2 regions of the Alteromonas sp. CI.11.F.A3 genome follow, and region 1 is predicted to be linked to the other one. Evidence: predicted binding sites of a transcription regulator. Region 1 holds the regulator's gene; the other holds the start of a gene.
What was found. Region 1 encodes LexA, which represses DNA repair genes until DNA is damaged. Its sites were predicted from a motif close to TACTGTATNNNNATACAGTA; they were not measured.
Positions count from the first base shown of each region.

Region 2: the regulator LexA is predicted to act here: its motif matches at 1,485-1,504, upstream of R1T43_RS02210 (YebG family protein).

Region 1 is NZ_CP136708.1:225,136-240,514, reverse strand. It holds gene R1T43_RS01045 (GyrI-like domain-containing protein) at 1-553, shown strand, start outside; gene R1T43_RS01040 (MATE family efflux transporter) at 598-1,959, opposite strand; gene R1T43_RS01035 (polysaccharide deacetylase family protein) at 2,046-3,257, shown strand; gene R1T43_RS01030 (GNAT family N-acetyltransferase) at 3,258-3,851, opposite strand; gene R1T43_RS01025 (SCO family protein) at 3,867-4,535, opposite strand; gene cyoE (heme o synthase) at 4,532-5,500, opposite strand; gene R1T43_RS01015 (COX15/CtaA family protein) at 5,493-6,560, opposite strand; gene R1T43_RS01010 (hypothetical protein) at 6,569-7,114, opposite strand; gene R1T43_RS01005 (SURF1 family protein) at 7,107-7,814, opposite strand; gene R1T43_RS01000 (DUF2909 domain-containing protein) at 7,848-8,057, shown strand; gene R1T43_RS00995 (cytochrome c oxidase subunit 3) at 8,085-8,981, opposite strand; gene R1T43_RS00990 (cytochrome c oxidase assembly protein) at 9,007-9,594, opposite strand; gene ctaD (cytochrome c oxidase subunit I) at 9,719-11,332, opposite strand; gene coxB (cytochrome c oxidase subunit II) at 11,342-12,454, opposite strand; gene lexA (transcriptional repressor LexA) at 13,089-13,715, opposite strand; gene R1T43_RS00970 (TonB-dependent siderophore receptor) at 13,873-15,379, opposite strand, start outside.
Region 2 is NZ_CP136708.1:509,447-514,651, forward strand. It holds gene R1T43_RS02205 (methyl-accepting chemotaxis protein) at 1-1,064, shown strand, start outside; gene R1T43_RS02210 (YebG family protein) at 1,152-1,439, opposite strand; gene R1T43_RS02215 (HAMP domain-containing sensor histidine kinase) at 1,785-2,957, shown strand; gene rpsF (30S ribosomal protein S6) at 3,201-3,599, shown strand; gene rpsR (30S ribosomal protein S18) at 3,611-3,838, shown strand; gene rplI (50S ribosomal protein L9) at 3,865-4,317, shown strand; gene R1T43_RS02235 (efflux RND transporter permease subunit) at 4,740-5,205, shown strand, end outside.

The DNA of each region.
Region 1 (15,379 bases):
GCCTAAAAATGGTACCTCTGAAAATCATCAACTTGATGTGTCAGTTATTCAGTTTCCAGCCTTAGACATTGCGATGATGATGCACATTGGCCCGCCTAGCCACATTATGAGCACGGTGAGTAAATTCATTACATGGAGAAGAGAAAACAAGCTACCGCCTTCTACCAGCCGCACTTTCAACTTATTGTTTGATGACCCTGGAAACACGCCACATGAATCGTACCGGTTTGGTGTGGCGTGCCAAATTCTTATGCCAAGTAGTATGCCCGTGAGAACAAGCGAAGCTATAGAAACATGCCAATCTACAGATACAGATCATCCAAGTGTTACCACCACTACCATACCGGAAGGATACTGCGCTAAAGTCCGCCATATTGGCACCGATGCAGAATTAGGCGCGGTAGTACACGCTTTATATCACCAGTGGTTACCGGATACGCAATTTGAACTCAGAGACTTTCCCGTTTTTTTAGAGCGTATTCGTTTTTTTCCCGACGTAGCTGCCCATGAAGCCATCACCGATGTATTTCTGCCTATTAAGGCTGCTAAGTAATGTAGCTACTTAGCTTAGTTGGGGGTTGCATGACTTAGGTTAAATTAGCTGTTACACAATGCATTGCGCTTACTTAGCCGTTCAAAGCTCCAGCCAAGGGTAATACCACGGGCAAGTAAGAACGCGAGCAATGCGTACCATAAGCTGACATTACCGAGGGACTGAGTCAAAAACCATACAGGGAAATATACCGCGATAGCACTAATAATCATGGTATCGCGCATAGAGGATGACTTTGTAAGGCCAACAAATACACCGTCGTACAAAAAACACCAATGTGCCAGTAGCGGCAAAATAACCATTAGTGGAAGGTAGGTTACCGCTGCATTCACAATATTTTGATGCTCAGTGAGCAGACTTATTATGCCGTGCCCGCCAAAAAAGAAGATAGCACTATAGCCTATTGCAAACAGTGATGACCAAAACAAACCTTGGTATGTTCTGCGCTTTATTTCTGCGGCGTTGTTTGCGCCTTTCGCTTCGCCCACCAGCGCTTCTACTGCATAGGCGACCCCGTCTAATCCTAGCGCTATTAATACGAAAAACTGCAGTAGAATTGCATTCACCGCCGCCGGCATTTCGCCAAACCGTACACCTTGTATCGTCAAAAACGCTAAGCAGGCTTGTAATGCTAAGTTACGCAGCAGCATGTCAGTATTGAGCTTCATTAATATTTTTCGCGCTGCTCGATTAAACCAGCTCGCTTCTGGGGAAATACCCCGCACCTGTTTTAGCGCAACATACAAAGCCATAAATGCCATGGCGTATTCAGCAATAATACTGGCTAAGGCCACCCCTGCCACCGACATCGACAGTCCAAAAACAAAGGTGATATCTAGCCCAGCATTGACGAGATTACCCACTATCTGGATGACCATCACCGTTCGCGTTTTTTGCTGGCCCACCAAATAGCCGATAAGGGCTAAGTTCAGCATAGCCGCTGGCGCGCCCCACACCCTCACCTGATAGTACTCAGTTAAATGCACCGCTACTGCATCTGATGGGCTCGCCAATGCTAGCCCAGCTGTGAGTATAGGCTCTTGTAATACAAGTAAACACAGCCCTAAAATTGAGGCGACAGCAAGGGTTTGCCAAAGCACTTTGGCAGAGGATAGTGTGGCATCTTTATGCCCTCTTGCCTGTGCGCTTAACCCCGTTGAAGACATACGTAGAAAACCACACACCCAATAAATTTGGGTAAGAATAAGCGCCCCAACTGCCGCACCAGCTAACATTGCAGGCGCAGACATATGCCCCAAAACAGCCGTATCCACCAACCCTAACAAAGGGGTGGTAATATTGGCCAAAATCATGGGCAGCGCTAATGTGAGTAAGCGTGTATGATCGTGCCAGAACGACTCAGGTTGGCGTAGAGATTGCTTATCTTCTTGCACTCGCTTTTGCATTAATTATAGTCTCTGCGTTAGTAGGACGCCGTGCTGACACGCAGTAAAAATCACTGCTATTACATCAACTTCAACTCGGAGAAAACATGAAGTTTATCATGCCTTTCAATATCATTTCGTGGATTAAATGTGACGCTGCTTTGGCGCAAATGAAAGGCAACCGACAACGCTGGTTAGCACTCTTCTCTCTTATTTGTTTTTCTGGCTACAGTCTGGCTGCTACTGATAACACTACGCAGCCTACCCGTGAAATTCTTACTCAAAACGGTGTTATTTTGCTTTACCATCATGTGTCTGAAAACACGCCGAAAAGCACCAGTATATCGCCTGATATGTTCAAGCAACACATGGCGTATTTAAAACAACACCACACTGTTTTACCTTTAGCAAAAGTGGTTAACGCTATTTTAGATAACACACCACTGCCTTCCAATACCGTGGTCGTTACTTTCGACGATGGCTATGAAAACATCCTCAAAAATGCCCACCCCATCATGGTTGATATGGGGTTCCCTTACACTATATTTATTAATCCAGGGGAAATTGGCAGCAATAGAAGCCAGCTTACTTGGGAACAAGTTAAGGCGATGCATAACGATGGTGTCACCTTCGCTAACCATACACTTGATCACTTGCATATGCTTGATGGCAGAACGTCTAACAATGGTGCTGATAGCGAAACTAGCGATGAAGCTTGGCTTGAAAGGGTATGGCAGAATGTTGCAGACGCCGAAGCCATTATTGATAGCAAAATTGGGGAGTCACTTAAATATTTGGCCTATCCTTTTGGTGAGTTCAACCAAAAGCTAGCAGATAAGATTGCCCAAGAAGGCTACATTGCCTTCGGACAACACTCAGGCGCTATAGGCCCTCACAGTAACTTTCAAGCTTTACCTCGCTTTCCCGCAGCAGGCCCTTATGCCAACTTAAAAACACTAAAAACCAAACTAAACAGTATCGCTATGCCGCTATTATCGACCAGCTTCGAAGGTGAGCATATCCCTGAGGTAAATCGAGATAGGGTACAAGGTTCTAGTGAAGACTCGATACTCCCCCCTATAACGCTAACTATTAAGGGCGATGATGTCCGCTTAAGCCAAGTAAATTGCTTCTTTTCAGGCTCTCCGGTTGAAACAAATGTTGAAGGCAATGCTGTTACCTTCAGTATTACTCAAGCACTTCCTGTTGGACGTTCGAGAGTAAATTGTACCGCGCCCTCAAATTCTCAATCAGGAAGGTATTATTGGTATTCTCAGCCATTTTTTGTTGCAGATAAGAACGGGAATTACCCAGATTAGTTAAGCTGAAAGTGCATGAACAAAACGCACGAAGGTGCCGTTCACTGATTGCTCTTTAAAATTGACATTTTGATAAAACCGAATGGCAGCAATATTACTAATTTGCACGTCTAGCACCAATGCCCGCTTTTTAAGTTCTATGGCGTAATCACGCATGTGGGCAATCATAGCCCTGCCGATTCCGCCGCGCCGAGCAATGCTATCTACCGCTACGTGACCTAACATAAGCTCTGTCGCACTTGGAGGGGTTAAGCCTACAGCAACCGCTTGATTGCGCATTAGTACTGCCATCGCATCATCGAGATTGTAGAAGGTGGTAATGCTGTCTAACGAAGCACGGTCAAATACTGGCCCCAACTTGGTATGCCACGCCGTAATGACACCTACAACAGCATCATCGACTACCGCTACCCAGTGATTATTACAGCCATATTGCCCATACTTACCTTTCCATGCATGGGTTAAAAAATCGAGAGTATGTCTTGTATCGCCATTACCAAAAACGGAAACCAATAGATCTTCAGCGGCACTCAATAATAAGGGCACCGCTTGGCCAGCATCAGACACAAGACCTTGTCGGATTTTTATATCCATGCCTCCCATGCCCACCTATAGTGCCGAGTTTGAATTAAATGATGTTGTAATCGCTGGCATATCATTGAGAATTTGCTGTGCGTCACTAATCGACAATTCGCCAGGTTCACGTTTTGGCTTAAAACGTCCTATCACCTGTGCTTTAGGATTAATGAGCACTACAGATGCACTATGATCGACAAGATAATTAGGGTTGTCTGTACTTTCAGCAATTGCGTACATCATGCCTAAGTTTCGAGCGAAGGGAAACAAAGCTTTATGCTCACCGGTCGCGGCAATAAAGTTGGGGTTAAAGTAGCCGATGTATTCGTTTAACCTTTTAATCGAATCACGATTTGGATCGATAGAAATAAACACTACTTTAATAGGAAATTCAGACTCAATCGCCTGCATTTGTGGGTAAATGCTGTTCAGTTCAGCCATCGTAGTCGGGCAAATATCGGGGCAAAACGTATAACCAAGAAACAACAAGCTCCACTGATTTTCTAGCGAAGCTAGATTAAATTCATTTCCTTTATTGTCAGTCAGCGAAAAAGGCGCAATGGCGCGAGGCTCAGGGTAAGCCTGAAAATATTCGGGAGAACTGCCATTAGACTGCCCCGTTGGCGACAAGTAAATTGCCCCAAACACCCCAGTCAATAATGCTAATAACGCAACAACGCCTACAAAAATCCGTCGGTTCATAAACTCAGTGGTACGTAATGATCGAATAACAATACTACAAACAATACCATGAGATGAACAATTGAGAACTTAAAAGTTTTCATCGCCGTTTGACTTGTGGCGGCAAATTTCAATTTTACTGCGTAATACATAAAGCCAATATTTAAAAGCGAAGAGCCAATAAGGTAAATTAAATCGCTCATGCCCACCAAGTAAGGCAATAGACACACCAAGCTAAGCAACACAGTATAAAGTAGCACCGAGGTTTTAGTAAATTCTACCCCATGGGTAACCGGTAGCATGGGCACTTTCGCTTTTGCGTAATCCTTTTCACGATGAATAGCCAATGCCCAAAAATGTGGGGGGGTCCACGTGAACACAATGAGTACTAACAACAACGCATGGGCATGAATTTCACCGGTGACAGCGGTCCAGCCGAGAAGCGGCGGCGCGGCACCTGCAATACCACCAATCACAATGTTTTGCGGCGTGGCTCGTTTTAGAAACATGGTATACACCACGGCATAGCCCACTAAGCTAGCAAGGGTAAGCCAAGCGGTAAGCATGTTCACCCATAAACTCAATACAACAAAGCCCATTACGCCAAGGCCCGCAGCAAACCATGATGCTTTAGCGATACTCACTTTCCCTTTCGCCACAGGCCGATTAAAGGTACGGGCCATTTGGCTATCGATTTTATGGTCGACCACATGATTAATCACTGCGGCCGATGCCGACAACATACCAATACCAAGTAATCCACACACCAACGCGGTGGCATCTACCCAGCCCGGCGAGGCTAAGCACATCCCCACTAACGCCGTGAGTAAAAGTAGCATCACCACATTAGGCTTTGTCATTTCGTAATAGTCGCGCCAGCTGATTTTTGCATGCGAGTTGCTCTTTATTTGAGAGTTGCTCTTTGTTTGCGAGATTGGCGAGTGCTTACCTGCAACAGCGTTATTTAAAGGGATAGATTTAGCCATGATGACCTCCAGTAGAGTAGGAGAAAGAAGAGGTTGAAGGAGCAACTGACCATGTCAGCCATATCAATGTAAGTAATAGCATGGCGGCAACTGCATTGTGCGATACCGCGATAAACAAAGGTAAACTAAACAAAACGTTACTTAGACCAAGCGCGACCTGCACACATAGCACTCCTAGCATGAGTACACACCCTTTTTTCACCGCCGGCGATAACTTACTGCTTCGTAGCCACATGAAAGCCAATACCGTAAGATAAACAAAGGTAATGACAGCGCCGAACCGATGCACGATATGCATGGTGGCTCGCTCACCATAATTGTGTGCGCCAAACTCATAGTTTTGTGCTTCGGGCACACTGTATGCACCTTGAAAATTTAACCGCTGCTGCCAGCCAGGCTCACAAATTGGCATATCGGTACAGGCGAGGGCTGCGTAGTTAGCTGATGTCCAGCCGCCTAAGGCGATTTGCCCTACTAAGATAGCCATACCTAAAAATGCCATTGCAGTCAGCTTGTTGTTTTTACCCGGGTAATAGGCACCCTCGTTTAATGGTAGCGCCGTAGTGCTTTTGGGTTGTTGCACGCTAACTGAGCTGTGCTTTCTAAGGCGTAAATAAAGTAAAAATAAACAACTTAATACGCTAAAGCCTCCTAACAAATGCCCCATAACCACCACAGGCAATAAATTAAGGGTGACTGTCCACATGCCAAGCGCCGCCTGAAAAGTCACAAGACCGAGCAGCAATAAAGGCAGCTTAACGGGTGTACCCTTATGACGCTGCTTTACTGCAATAACAGCAATGGCCAAAATACATAGCCCTAATGCCCCTGCAAAATAGCGGTGAATCATTTCGTTCCATGCTTTGTGCGCTTCCACAGGGCGCTCTGGAAACGCCGTATTGGCTGCGGCAACTTTCGCATCGCTTAACGGCACGGTAAGGTTACCGTAGCATCCCGGCCAATCAGGGCAGCCTAAGCCAGCATCAGTAAGGCGAGTATAGGCCCCTAAAATGATGACTATTGCAGCAAGAAAAAGGCTAAACAGCACCAGTTTTTTCATAGCATCTCCTACCCAATCCGAGACAGTTTCAGAAGCTTTTTAATGTCGGCCAGCATACTTCGACTTTCCATTACAGCAGTGCTTCTGTCACTGTCTATTTGGTAATACAACATGGCATTATTTAAGGTATCGACGATATACACACTTTGCTGTTTAAGGTTGGTGATAGGGGCATCGCTGAGGCTCAAGGTATGCACGTTGGCGTACTCAGAAAGTTGCTCTAGTGCTGTTACATCACTTTTTCCAGTGAACAAAACTAAAGCTTCTGCCCTGTCAGACTCTTTGCCTAACGCCAGCCACACTTGGTTAATGCTAAACAATGCATTTTCACAAATGGCATCACAATTTTCGGGCAAGACATACAACAAGCGCCATTTTGGCTCTGTGCCTTCTAAAAGCGATGAAACATCAATGGTAGGCTGCAGCAACGCACCTTTATTTGTAGCACCTTGGTTGAACCAGTCATTCTCTAACGCAAGCTTAGCTAAAATTACTGGTAGCACGAACACGGCGACCATGATAATTAAGGTTTTCTTCGAGGCCGGATTACTCATATTGACGTCCTTTTTTCATAATTGCGAAACCGCCAATCAAGGCGGCTGCGATAGCAAGACCAAACCATTGAATGGCATAACCCAAATGCTTTTCAGGCGGCATGACAACACTGTTATAACGCCTAACAAAAAGGTCATTCTTTGCGGTAAGTACTACTACATAAGGTAATAAGTTAAGTGATAGCAATTCACTGGCGGTACTAATTGAAATTTGCTGAATACGTGCTGGAAAGCGTGATGCTGATGTAAGCGTTTCTTTTACTAACGGGTTATGACTGGGCAGACTCACCACTCCTTCAAATTGTTGTGAGTGGTGACTAATTTTCACAGCCGGTAGCGAGCGTGATAAATCTGGTGCAGGCAACCAACCATAGTTAACCAAAACCCACCCTGCGTTGGTTTGCACTGGCGCCAGCACGTCGTAACCTACCCGTTGTTCATGTATTTGGTTATCGAGCAATAACACCTTGTCACCGTTTGGCGTACCTTCAAAAGAAACGGTTCGATCTTCGGGCTCTTTCATAGAAAGGGCATCGATGAGCGACAAGCTTTCTTTCCCCTGTTTTTCGGTTATGCTAGCTATGCGTTGTTGCTTTTGTGCCATTCGATCTAGTTGCCAGAACCCCAAGCTACACATCGCCATTACACATAAACTGGTAATGACGATAGCGATTAATTTGGATGCTCTCACCTGATTCATTTGGCCAACCTGCACACTACTATTGAGGTTTATATGTTGATAAAAATAATCTTGGTTGCGTTGGTACTTTTCATGATCGTTAACCTTTTTATGGCCATGCGAGTCATGATGAAAAACGATCCCAAAGACGGTCCAATGAGTAAATACATCGGTCGCAGGGTGCTCACTTCTGCCATTATTGTGATTTTAATTTTAGTGGCAATTGGCACCGGTTTAATTACGCCAAACCCTCGACCGTACTAGGGTTTGGCTGCGTTTTTTTATCGGCGTTTATAAAACGTAAACAAAGATATAAAGCATCACCCACACCACATCAACAAAGTGCCAATACCAACTTCCGGCTTGAAAGGCAAAGTGGTTATGCGGCGTAAAATGCCCTTTTAGCACTCTAAAAAACATAACAATCAGAATGATGGTGCCAAGCGTCACGTGCATACCGTGAAAGCCCGTCAGCATGAAAAAGGTATTACCGTAAATGCCTGACTGTAGCGTTAGCCCTAGGTCGCGGTAGGCGTGAACATACTCTTCAACTTGTAAGAATAAAAAACCAATTCCCAACAAGATAGTAACGCCTAACATGACGGTGAGTTGCTTGCGTTTGTTCTGCTCTAAACCAACATGAGCAAAGTGCAATGTGACCGATGATATAAGCAAAATAACGGTATTGATGGTGGGTAGGCCAACCGCACTCATTTCCTGAGTAGTAATGCCCCCGGGGGTTGATACAAGCGGCCACATTGCTTCAAAGGTGGGCCATAACACTTCGTTAGTCATCGCGTTATTTGATGCACCGCCCAACCAAGGCACTGAAATGAATCGGGCGTAATAGAGCGCGCCAAAGAAAGCGGCAAAGAACATAACTTCAGAGAAGATAAACCAACTCATACCCTGCCGATAAGAACGACCTAATTGGTCGCTATAAAGCCCAGACATAGACTCATCAATTTGGTTTTTAAACCAGCCAACCAACATCACCATCAATACGACAAACCCAGCGAGAAGTGTATAACCTCCATAGCCTGATTCACCTTTAGTGGCTTCAATGACAAAGTTGCCCGCGCCAACGGCAATTAAAAATAGCGCCACCGCACCGACAATCGGCCATGGGCTTTGTGCTGGTACATAGTATTTCTGATAATCTGGGTATTTCTGATATTCTTGCTGCATTACTCTCTCCTTATCCCAATACCTGTTATTTACCACTTTCAGGTTGAGGGACCATGTAGGGATTCGGTTTTGTTTTCATGTCACTTGCTCGCGCGGTCACATCAAACAGGGTGTATTGCACAGTAAAATAACTAATATCTTCAGGAAGCTGTGGATCGACATAAAACTGCATGGGCATGTACGCCTCAGCCCCGGCACTTAAAGGCTGTTGATTAAAACAAAAGCATTCCGTTTTATTTAAATACAGCGCCGCCATACCTGGTGAAACCGACGGAATAGCTTGCGCCATCATATTGTTAGATGCCGGGTTTCTGACGTAAAACGACACCGTATTAAGTTCCCCTGGATGTACTTTCATACGGCTAGTTTGCGCTCGAAATTCCCACGGCATACCGGTATTGGTGCGGGTTATAAATTCCACCGTTACCTCACGACTTTCATCTATTTCGATAGACTCATATACCGCTGCGGTATTTTCGGTTTTGCCATTAATACCGGTAACATCGCAAAATACGTCGTAAAGTGGCACTAAGGCGAACCCAAAACCAAACATACCAAACACAATAACGACGAGTTTTATCACCATTTTGTTGTTTGCATTGGTTTGTGTCATGGTTACCTCCCGTGCCTACTTTTTGTGCTGATACATGATCACAATTTAGCGACTATTTTGCCTGCTTTGCTTTCATTACCTGTACTGCTTGTTCTACTTACCTTACTGGCATTACTTCTTATTCTTATTTAACAACCGGCGGCGTTTCAAAGGTGTGATAGGGTGCTGGAGAAGGTATTTCCCACTCTAGTCCCTCAGCACCTTCCCACACTTGAGCAGATACTGGCTCACCTTGCTTCTTACAGGCCTTAATTAACAATGCTAAGAAGATGAGCTGCGACAACCCAAAGGCAAAGCCGCCAAGGCTTATCCATTTGTTAAAGTCAGCAAATTGTAAGGCGTAGTCAGGAATACGACGTGGCATACCAGCTAGCCCCACAAAGTGCATAGGGAAGAACAACACATTTACCGACACAAGTGAGCACCAGAAATGCCATTTTGCGAGCCCCGTGTGGTACATTTTTCCTGTCCACTTGGGTAACCAATAGTACACCGCAGCCATAATCGAGAAGATGGCACCGGTGACCAGAACGTAATGGAAGTGTGCGACCACGAAATAGGTATCGTGGTATTGGAAATCGACGGGCACGATGGCCAGCATTAATCCTGACAGGCCCCCAATGGTAAACAATACGATAAACGCAATGGCAAACATCATGGGCATTTCAAAGGTAAGAGAGCCGCGCCACATGGTCGCCACCCAGTTGAACACTTTCACGCCTGTTGGCACCGAAATAAGCATGGTGGCAAACATGAAGAACATTTCCATATACACCGGCATACCGGTGGTAAACATATGGTGAGCCCACACCACAAAAGACAGCAGCGCAATAGAGCCTGTGGCGTACACCATTGAGGCATAGCCGAACAGCTTCTTCCTAGAAAATGTAGGGACAATTTGAGAGATAATACCAAAGGCTGGCAATATCATTATGTACACCTCGGGATGCCCAAAGAACCAGAAGATATGCTGGAACATAACGGGGTCACCACCACCTGCCGCATCAAAGAAGCTGGTGCCGAAGAACTTATCTGTCAGCACCATGGTGACAGCCCCCGCCAAGACCGGCATTACTGCAATAAGTAAGAAAGCAGTGATGAGCCAAGTCCATACGAATAAAGGCATTTTCATCCACGTCATGCCAGGGGCACGCATATTGAAAATGGTCACAATGACGTTAATCGCCCCCATAATGGATGAGATACCCATAATATGTACCGAGAACACAAACAACGCCGTCGAGTCGCCGCTGTAGGTGGTAGAAAGCGGTGCATAGAAGGTCCACCCAAATGCTGGGCCGCCCCCCTCTAAAAAGAGCGAGCTAAGTAATATCAGAAAGGCACCGGGTAATATCCAGAAACTCCAGTTATTCATTCGCGGCAGAGCCATATCTGGTGCACCTATCATCATAGGAATTAGCCAGTTTGCGAGCCCCGTAAAGGCTGGCATTACCGCACCAAATACCATGATAAGGCCGTGCACCGTGGTCATTTGGTTAAAGAAGTTTGGCTCAACAATTTGTAATCCAGGCTGAAATAGCTCAGCGCGGATCACCATTGCCATGGCGCCACCAATTAAAAACATGATAAAGGCGAACCATAAATACAAGGTGCCTATATCTTTGTGGTTAGTGGTAAACAACCATCGGGTTATTCCTTTTGGAATATGACTATGATGGTCATGATCTTCGTGATGCGCCGAGGTATCCGGCGCAATGACATCAGTTGCTTTACTCATTACGCACTCCTAGTTCCCATTAACGACGGCATTAACATCTTTGGCCTGCACCATATCGCCCGTGTTATTACCCCACGCATTTCGCTCGTAGGTCACCACAGCCGCAATGTCTTTCAGGCTTAACATTTTTCCGAACGCCTGCATGGCCGTTCCGGTTTTACCGTTTAACACAATATCGATATGGGCAGTTTGGTCTTCAAGAACCATCTCACTGCCTTTAAGCGCAGGAAAAACGCCAGGTAACCCTTCGCCGTTAGGCATATGGCAAGCTGCACAGGTGGCGTTATAAACCCGCTTGCCTTCATCCATAAGTTCATCCATCGACATATTCATTGACAGTAAACGTTGCTCTTCTTCTTTCGCTTGGCGAGCGGCTTCTTCTTGTTCATCCATCCACGCATCAAATTCGGCAGGCTCTTTAGCGATGACCACAACTGGCATGAAGCCATGATCTTTTCCGCAAAGCTCGGCGCACTGCCCACGATAAATACCAGGCTCGTTTACCTTTGCCCAAGACTCATTGATAAATCCGGGGTTAGCATCTTTTTTCACCGCAAAATCTGGTACCCACCACGAGTGAATAACGTCATCTGAGGTAATAAGAAAGCGCACTTTTTGCCCTGTGGGGATCACCAGTGGACGGTCGACCTCAAGCAAATAATTCGCGCCTTTCTCGAATTTGTTTTCAATTTGTTCTCGCTGAGTTGCCATTAACGAATAGAACTCAACGTCTCTGTCCATATATCGGTAATGCCACTTCCACTGAGATCCAGTTACGACAACAGTAAGATCGGGCTCACTGGTATCTTCCATCGCAATAAGGGTTTTGGCCGCAGGAATAGCCATTAGAATAAGAATAATGAAAGGGACTACGGTCCATGCAATTTCCACTTTTACATTTTCGTGGAAGTGAGCGGGTTTCGCCCCTCTGGATTTACGGTGTAAGTACATTGAGGCAAACATAACCCCAAAAACCGCAACGGCAATTGCGATACAAATAAAGAACATCAACATATGGAGGTCGTATACTTGACCACTTATGTCGGTTGCGCCTCGGCGCAAATTTATGGAAGAGCCTTCGCCCGTTGCTACATCAGCAAACAGTAGTGGCGAGGTAAGCAAAAGTGGAAGCCCGCAGAGCCACTTTGCCGCTTGTGTCGTTACTCGTTTCACTCAACACCTCCGTTATAACAGAAGCATTACGCACTGGTTGCGCTGCGCTTCTGGCAACTGATACCCGAAATCCAACTTTTAACTGAAAGACCTAGCCTTAGTTGTAAAGCAAAGTTACAGCTATTGTTATTATTTTGTTAAATACAGTATAAGAATTGCTCAATAAAACGCACAAGTCTAGTCTTTTCTAAGAAAAAACAATTACAGCGTTCAATTTTTAACCAAAAGTTGTATGTAAGAGAAATGACTCACGTCACAGCGTATGGACGCTATACGGGTAATTAGTGTGCCCGTTTGAAACGCTCATTTTGAACGAGATAGGCAAATAGAAGATGGCTATAAGTTTCTTATAATCAAAAGGTAGTCACTTAATAGTGAATGTTTTTCAAACAGAATAGATGACTGAAATAGTATTCGCTAGTACCAAAAAGGGTGACATAAATAGAAGATAAAATGTGGGAGCCAGATCTGCTGGCTTTTAAGGTATTTCTTAGGCTTAAACAAGATTATTGTACAAGCAAGGTATATTAAACATACAAAAAAGCGGCCTATAAGCCGCTTTCTTTATTAAATAGCTAAAAGGTTACATCCAGTCAGCATTTCGAATAACACCAACGGCAATCCCTTCAATGGAAAAAGGCTCTGAAGCTAAGTCGACCTTAATAGGAGAGAATTCATCATTTTCAGCATGAAGTAATACTTCGCGACCACGCTTTTCAAGGCGTTTAACGGTAACGTCTTCATCAACACGTGCTACTACCACTTGCCCATTATGGACATCCGTAGTGCGGTGCACGGCTAACAAGTCACCATCAAGTATACCTATGTCTTTCATACTCATACCGCTTACACGAAGTAAGAAGTCAGCGTGAGGCTGAAACAGAGCAGGGTCGACCTTATAGTGAGATTCAATATGCTCTTGCGCTAAAATAGGCTCGCCCGCAGCTACTCGGCCAATAAGAGGTAGCCCTTCTTCTTCAGGAGCTTCATCTTCAAGGGGGATATTTAATTTAATACCACGGGAAGTACCTGGAAGAATTTCAATGACCCCTTTTCGGGCCAATGCTTTTAAATGTTCTTCAGCGGCATTCGCAGAGCGAAAACCTAAATGACGGGCAATTTCTGCACGGGTAGGCGGCATGCCAGTTTCGAGCATGGTTGTTTTTATAAGCTCGAGAACTTCTGTTTGTCTTGCTGTGAGTGGGCGCATAAAAGACCTGTCTGTCTATACAGTTCCTGTAAGTATATACACCTAAAAGGAAATGACAAGCACAAAGCTTGACTAAGCATGATTTTTAATTAGCGCTAGCCTTAACGAAAAAAGCGGCCATGAAGGCCGCTTTGTATATCACTACTATTTGTAGTAGTTAGAACTTATATTGCAAGCTTACACGGGCATTAAGCGGCTCGCCGGTAGCAATATTATTGTCATTATGCGCTGACGGGAAATAATCTTCGTCGAATAAATTTTCCACGTTAAGCTGAATTTTAACATCTTCGCTGTAATCGTAATAAAGTGCAGCGTCTACACGAACGAAATCAGGTAATTCAACGGTGTTATTTAATGACGCGTATTGCTCTGATTGATAAATCACGCCTAATGCAACACGCCACTTGTCGTTTACTTCGTACTGGTTCCATAACGTCAGCATATGCTCTGGAAGCTGTGCTAAATCACGGTTCGCCAATGTGCCATCTACAATTCGGCCCATTTCTTCACCATCGAGGTTGCTATAACCAGCATTGATTGCCCAACGCTCTGAAAGTTTGCCCACCACCTGCACTTCAAAACCTTTGGTTTCGGTACCGGTTAAAATAGACGCTTCTGGATTGTTAGGATCTTGCGCTGTACCGTTTTCACGTTCAACTTCAAATGCCGCTGCTGTCACGCTTAGCGAGTCAGTGAGATTCCATTTAACACCAATTTCCTTATTTTCAAACTCTTCTGCTTCCAGCGCTTGGCTTGAAAGCGAGAGCGAAAGGAATTGATCACCAGAACGAGGCAAGAACGATTTACTGTAACTGGCGTAAATCGATACTGATTCCGCTGGCTTGTAAATTACACCAGCGCGAGGCGACACTTGTGAATCAGAGCTTGATAGAAAACCATCGTTACCGTCGTCAGCACCGTTTGCTACTTCAATGCTATCTACCACATCGATATCAAAATTGTCGTAGCGAAGACCGGCCACCACAATCCAATTATCGTTAAGCTTAATTTCATCTTGTACGAAAGCTGAAGTAAAGGTGACTTCTGATGCACGATCTCTTACCGGGTCTGTTAGCGTCATTGAAGGAATAACGAGTGGATCGCTAAACACGAAGGATACTTGGTCGTCTTGGCTATCGGCAAAAAACGCATCACGGCGCGCGTTTTCTGTATCTTGACTGCCGTACTCCATTCCCGTCAGTAAGGTATGGTTAATATCACCCGTGGCAAACTGCCCAATAAGGTTTAATTGAACCAACGCATTCTCACGAGTAGTGGTATCACGATACCCGTCTAAGGTAACCGTACCTGCATCAGCATCAAAATTAACGGGGTACAAGTTTTGATAAGCTTTATCATAGTCAGCAAACTGAACGGTACCGTTTAAGTTCCAATGTTGCGATAGTGCGTGATCAACACGCACACGGGCAATATGCGCTTCAAGCGTGGTATTGTTGAAGTCGGGATCACCAAAGTAGGTATCGTCATAGCCTTCTAGCGGCGCACCATCTAATGAAGGGATACCTCTATCTACTAACCGGTCATCGTTTACGTATTCGTAAGATGCTACAACCGTGGTGTCGTCGGAAGCCATCCATGTGTAGGTAGGGTTAATGGCGTAACGTTCACCATCTTTAAAATCACGATGATTATCAATACTGTCA
Region 2 (5,205 bases), 280 kb from region 1:
TGGTACCTCTAGGTGTTACTTTCATTGCACTACTGATTATGATGGTGTGGCAATCGGCAAAAAGCCGGAGTTACTGGCGGGAGTTTCTTTCGTTAAGTCCTGCTAGCTATAGTAATGAACTCGTGGCACAAACGTATTATGCCGATGTTGATTATATTGCTCAGGCTAAGTTAGCGTTAGGCTGTGAACTCGCGCGTACTCGAACGGCCTTAACCCGCATTAAAGATGAATCTGAGGGGTTAGAAGATATTGCAGTCTCAACTCACAGCCAAGCCGAGTTAACCAGTAAAACAATTATTCAGCAAAACCTTGCCACCCAGCAAATTGCCACAGCGGTAACTCAAATGAGTCAAGCTATTCAAGAAGTAGCTGAGCGAGTAGAGAGCAATGCGGTTAGTGCTAAAACTGCCGCGACTAACGTACAAATGGGTAACGACAAAGCTGAAGAAGCGATGCAGGCTATACTGTCATTAAAAGGCGCGGTGGAGTCGATTTCCGATACGGTTACCGAGCTTGCCCAATCCACCAGTGATATAGGCGAAGCGGCTAGCATCATTTCTAGCATTGCTGATCAAACAAACCTGCTAGCACTTAATGCCGCTATAGAAGCCGCCCGCGCTGGCGAACAAGGACGCGGCTTTGCTGTTGTTGCCGATGAAGTTCGTACCTTGGCATCTAAAACTCGGGTGTCCACCGATAAAATTCACAACATTATTCAAGAGCTTGTTGATAGAACAGAACGGGCCGTAAAGGTATCTTCGGAAGGGTTGGTGTCTGCTGAACACGGTAGTGCCATTGTTGAAGAAACCCGAGGCGCGCTACAAGAAATCAATAATGCGGTAAGTGGTATCGCCTCAGCTACCGTTGAAATGTCTTCTGCTGTAGAAGAACAAAGCACCGTGGCTGAGCATATTAATCAGCAGCTCGTCGATGTTGCCAATAGCGCGGAAGCAACGCAGAAGTCATCAGAAGCTTCCCTCAAAGTGGGTCGAGATCTTCGTGATACCGTAAATCAAGTTAACGGGCTAATTGCTCGTTTTAACACGGATAAACGCACAGGATAATCTGTGCTGTTTATCTTTCGCGTGCTTTTAACCTTTTTCTACTTACGTTAGTGCCACTTAAAAGCACGCCAAGCTTTTCTGCTATGCCTATCCGTTGGCTTTAAGCTTTACTACGTCGGCACTCTCATCTTCTAATACACTTTGTGCTGTCGCACCTTTAAAAATTTTGCTCACCTTGTCTTTATTTTTAGACAACATAATAGTGAGTTCTTCAACAAGGCTATCGTCAATGCCCAAGCCCTTTGCTTGAATGTATTCAGCAAGGTTGTCGGCAGCGTCGAGCATCTTATCGTACTGATCTGCTTCTTTTTTATCGGTAGTAACCAATTTTTCTACCCCTTTGTGCGTGACAACATACTGTGTTGTAATGGCCATGGTAGGTCCCCTTAGATGAATAGACCATAAAACTGTACAATATTTAACTGGATAAATAAACAGTATTTGCAGTTTTTTGATTTTATTTTTCTACAACTTAAGTATAGTGACCAAGTACGCTTCGATATATTTTAAAAACGTACGTTGGAAAACAGCTTTCACATCGCCACGTCTATATGCAAAAATTTACCGGCTTCATTCACATTGGTTACCGTTTTTAGCTAACAACACAGCCACGAAGAACAGTAAATTTATCACTAGGCACAAGAATCTTTCTTGCTAGAGCGTGACATCGAGTGCCGAAAATCGGCGTGATTTAGGTGACTTAGATACGAAGAGGATGTAATGAATTCTTCCATTGAGCGAGATATTCGCACGATTCAATCGATAGAAGCTGTTCCACATATAATGAAAATGTTGTCAGATGCCACGGGACTTCGCTTTATTTGCGTCGCCAGAGTGACGGAAGATAATTGGACCATGTGCGCTGTGCTCGATCAGGTAGATTTTAATTTAATACCTGGCGATGAACTCGATATCAAAACCACCTTTTGCAACCAGGTAAGAAAATCTACGAAACCGATTGTGATTGAGCACGCTAAAGAAGATACCGTTTATCGCGAAAGCGAAATCCCCATCATGTATGGATTCGAAAGTTACTTTTCTTATCCCATTTACGACAAAAGCGGTGACTTTTTCGGTACGCTTTGTGGTTTAGATCCACTTCCTGCGGTGTTAAAAACCGATAAAATTGAAAATCAAATAAAGTCTTTCGCCGAGCTGATTTCAAGGCAGATGGAAGTAGATGACCGTCTAGCCGCGGCTGAAACTAATCTCATTAGCGAGCAAGCTGCCGCTAAATTGCGAGAGCAATATATCGCCATTTTAGGTCACGACTTAAGAACACCGTTATCGGCGCTTAAAATGGGGGTCGATTTCCTTGTTGATCACGTCAGTGATGCCACTTCCCAAAAAGTGCTGTCGCGAATGGACAATAGCGCTAGACGTATGACGCGACTCATTAGTGACGTGATGGATTTTACGCACGGGCAAATGGGCAAGGGGATTCAACTAAACGTTAAGCCAGTAAACGATTTACAAAGTGTATTAGCACATACGGTAAGTGAACTATCGGGTTTGCATTCAGACCGAGACATACGTGCAGATATCAATATAGAAGGCACTTTTTCGTGTGACCCAGAGCGTATCAGCCAGTTATTATCTAACTTGCTGATTAACGCCATAGTGCACGGCGATAGAGCGCAGCCTATTAACGTTAACGCGAATATTGAAGAAGAAACACTTACAGTAAGTGTGTCTAATGGGGGTGTCCCAATAAGCGCTGATGTTATCGATAAGCTATTTCACCCATTTTGGCGAAATGAAAACAATAAACAAACCGGTGGCTTGGGTTTAGGTTTGTTTATCGCCTCGCAAATTGCTGAAGCCCATAAAGGCAGCCTGATGGTGCGTTCAGATGAAAATGAAACCGTGTTTTCATTTAAGGCAGCATTGTAAACATGAAGGTTAAGCCTCGCACTTAGCCTTTTTAACCCCGACTGAACCCGCTACCCCCCACCATTCAGCGTATCTAGCCCAATTTCATCAAAACACACACAAACATAAAATTTGCCGGTGATTAATGCTTGTACAAAAGCAGGTATGTGCGTATAATCCGCGCCCTTACAGCCACCCTAACTAGGTTCCTTGTCTCTATACAGTCTGGCTGTACTGTCGAGGCTACAACCGTAAGGAGCAATAATGCGTCATTACGAAATCGTATTTATGGTTCACCCTGATCAGAGTGAACAAGTACCTGGTATGATCGAACGTTATACCACTATTCTTAAGCAAAACGATGGTCAGATTCATCGTTTAGAAGATTGGGGCCGTCGTCAATTGGCATACCCAATTGAAAAGCTGCACAAAGCCCACTATGTATTGATCAATGCTGAAGCGACTGCTGAAGCTGTTGACGAGCTGGAAAATGCTTTCCGCTACAACGACGTTATCTTACGTAACATGGTAATGCGCACTAAAAACGCTGTAACCGAGCCTTCTCCTATGACTAAAGAAGAGCGTCGTGAGCGTCGTGACGATTCTGCACCTCGTACAGAGCGCGCAGAAAGAAGACCTGAATCCACTGAAGATAACGCTTAAGGAGATCACCCATGGCTCGTTTTTTCAGACGTCGTAAATTCTGCCGTTTCACTGCAGATGGTGTGACTGAAATCGATTATAAAGATATCGCTACTCTTAAGAATTATATCACAGAGAGCGGTAAGATTGTCCCTAGCCGTATCACTGGTACAAGCGCAAAATATCAGCGTCAGCTGTCTTCTGCGATTAAGCGCGCACGTTTTCTTGCGTTGCTTCCGTACACTGATTCACACAAGTAATTTGGCGTAATTAAGGGGTAGTTAAGATGAACATCATCCTACTAGATAAAGTCGCCAATCTTGGCGGTCTGGGCGACCAAGTAGCTGTTAAAGCTGGTTACGCTCGTAATTTCCTGTTTCCACAGGGTAAAGCAGTTCCTGCAACTAAAGCGAACGTTGAAAAGTTCGAAGCACGTCGTGCTGAACTTGAAGCGAAAATCGCTGAGCAGCTTGATGCTGCTAATGCACGTGCTGAAAAACTAAATGAACTTGCTGAAGTAACTCTTGCGGCGCCAGCTGGCGACGAAGGTAAACTTTTCGGTTCTATCGGTACGCGTGACATTGCTGATGCAATCACTGCAGCTGGTGTTGAAGTAGCTAAAGCGGAAGTTAAACTTCCTACTGGCACACTTCGCGACACTGGCGAATATGACATCGACTTACAACTTCATTCTGATGTAACCACTTCTATTAAAGTGATCATCATTGCTGAAGCATAAGCGCTGACGTATACGAAAAAACCGCTCTTATGAGCGGTTTTTTTATGTCTAGACGCTTTATATCTGCATGCACCTCAACGCTATACACTTCGCTACTTCCTTTATAAAAAATCACCTTACATTTCTTATTTGCCGTAATTGCCGTATTTGTCATTTTCAAGGTTTGACACGTCTTCCACATTTTATCTCTTACACCAATGTGATCTTCACTCACATCCTCTGGCAATATGTAACGATTTGTTAATTATTTCGTTAAATTAATGATAAATCACGACCGTTGGTCGTCGACAGATTGCTGTTTTTTTCAGCATTAACCGAAAATGTCGGTTAACCCATAAATTGTTCTTAATATAGCTTTAAACTTTTCCTGTATCCCCTGCGACCTATAGTAATCCAAACTACAAAAAGCATAGTGCTTCATTATGGACATTACACGTGCAGCAATAAAAAATGCATCAGGGGTAGGAATTGGCATCGCAATATTGGTTTTTCTTGGGCTATATAGCTTATTCAATTTGCCAGTTCAGCTTTTCCCAGACATTGAACGCCCTAATATCAATATTCAAACCTCTTGGCGAGCAGCGTCTCCACAAGAAATTGAGTCGGAAATAATAGAGCCACAAGAAGAAGTGCTTCAGGGAATACCTGGGTTGGTCTCGATGAATGCGTGGTCGAATCAAGGTAATGCATGGATTAATCTCGAATTCAGTTTGGGTACAGATATGCAGAAAACCCTTATTGAAGTGATAAGCCGCATGAACAGAGTGCCGCCATTACCTAGAGATGCACTATCGCCGAATATAATGCTGGCAGGCAGTGGGGGGGATGCCCCTGCGCTAACTTACTTTTTCATGCAGCGCCTGCCTGGCAATCCCAACGAAATAAACA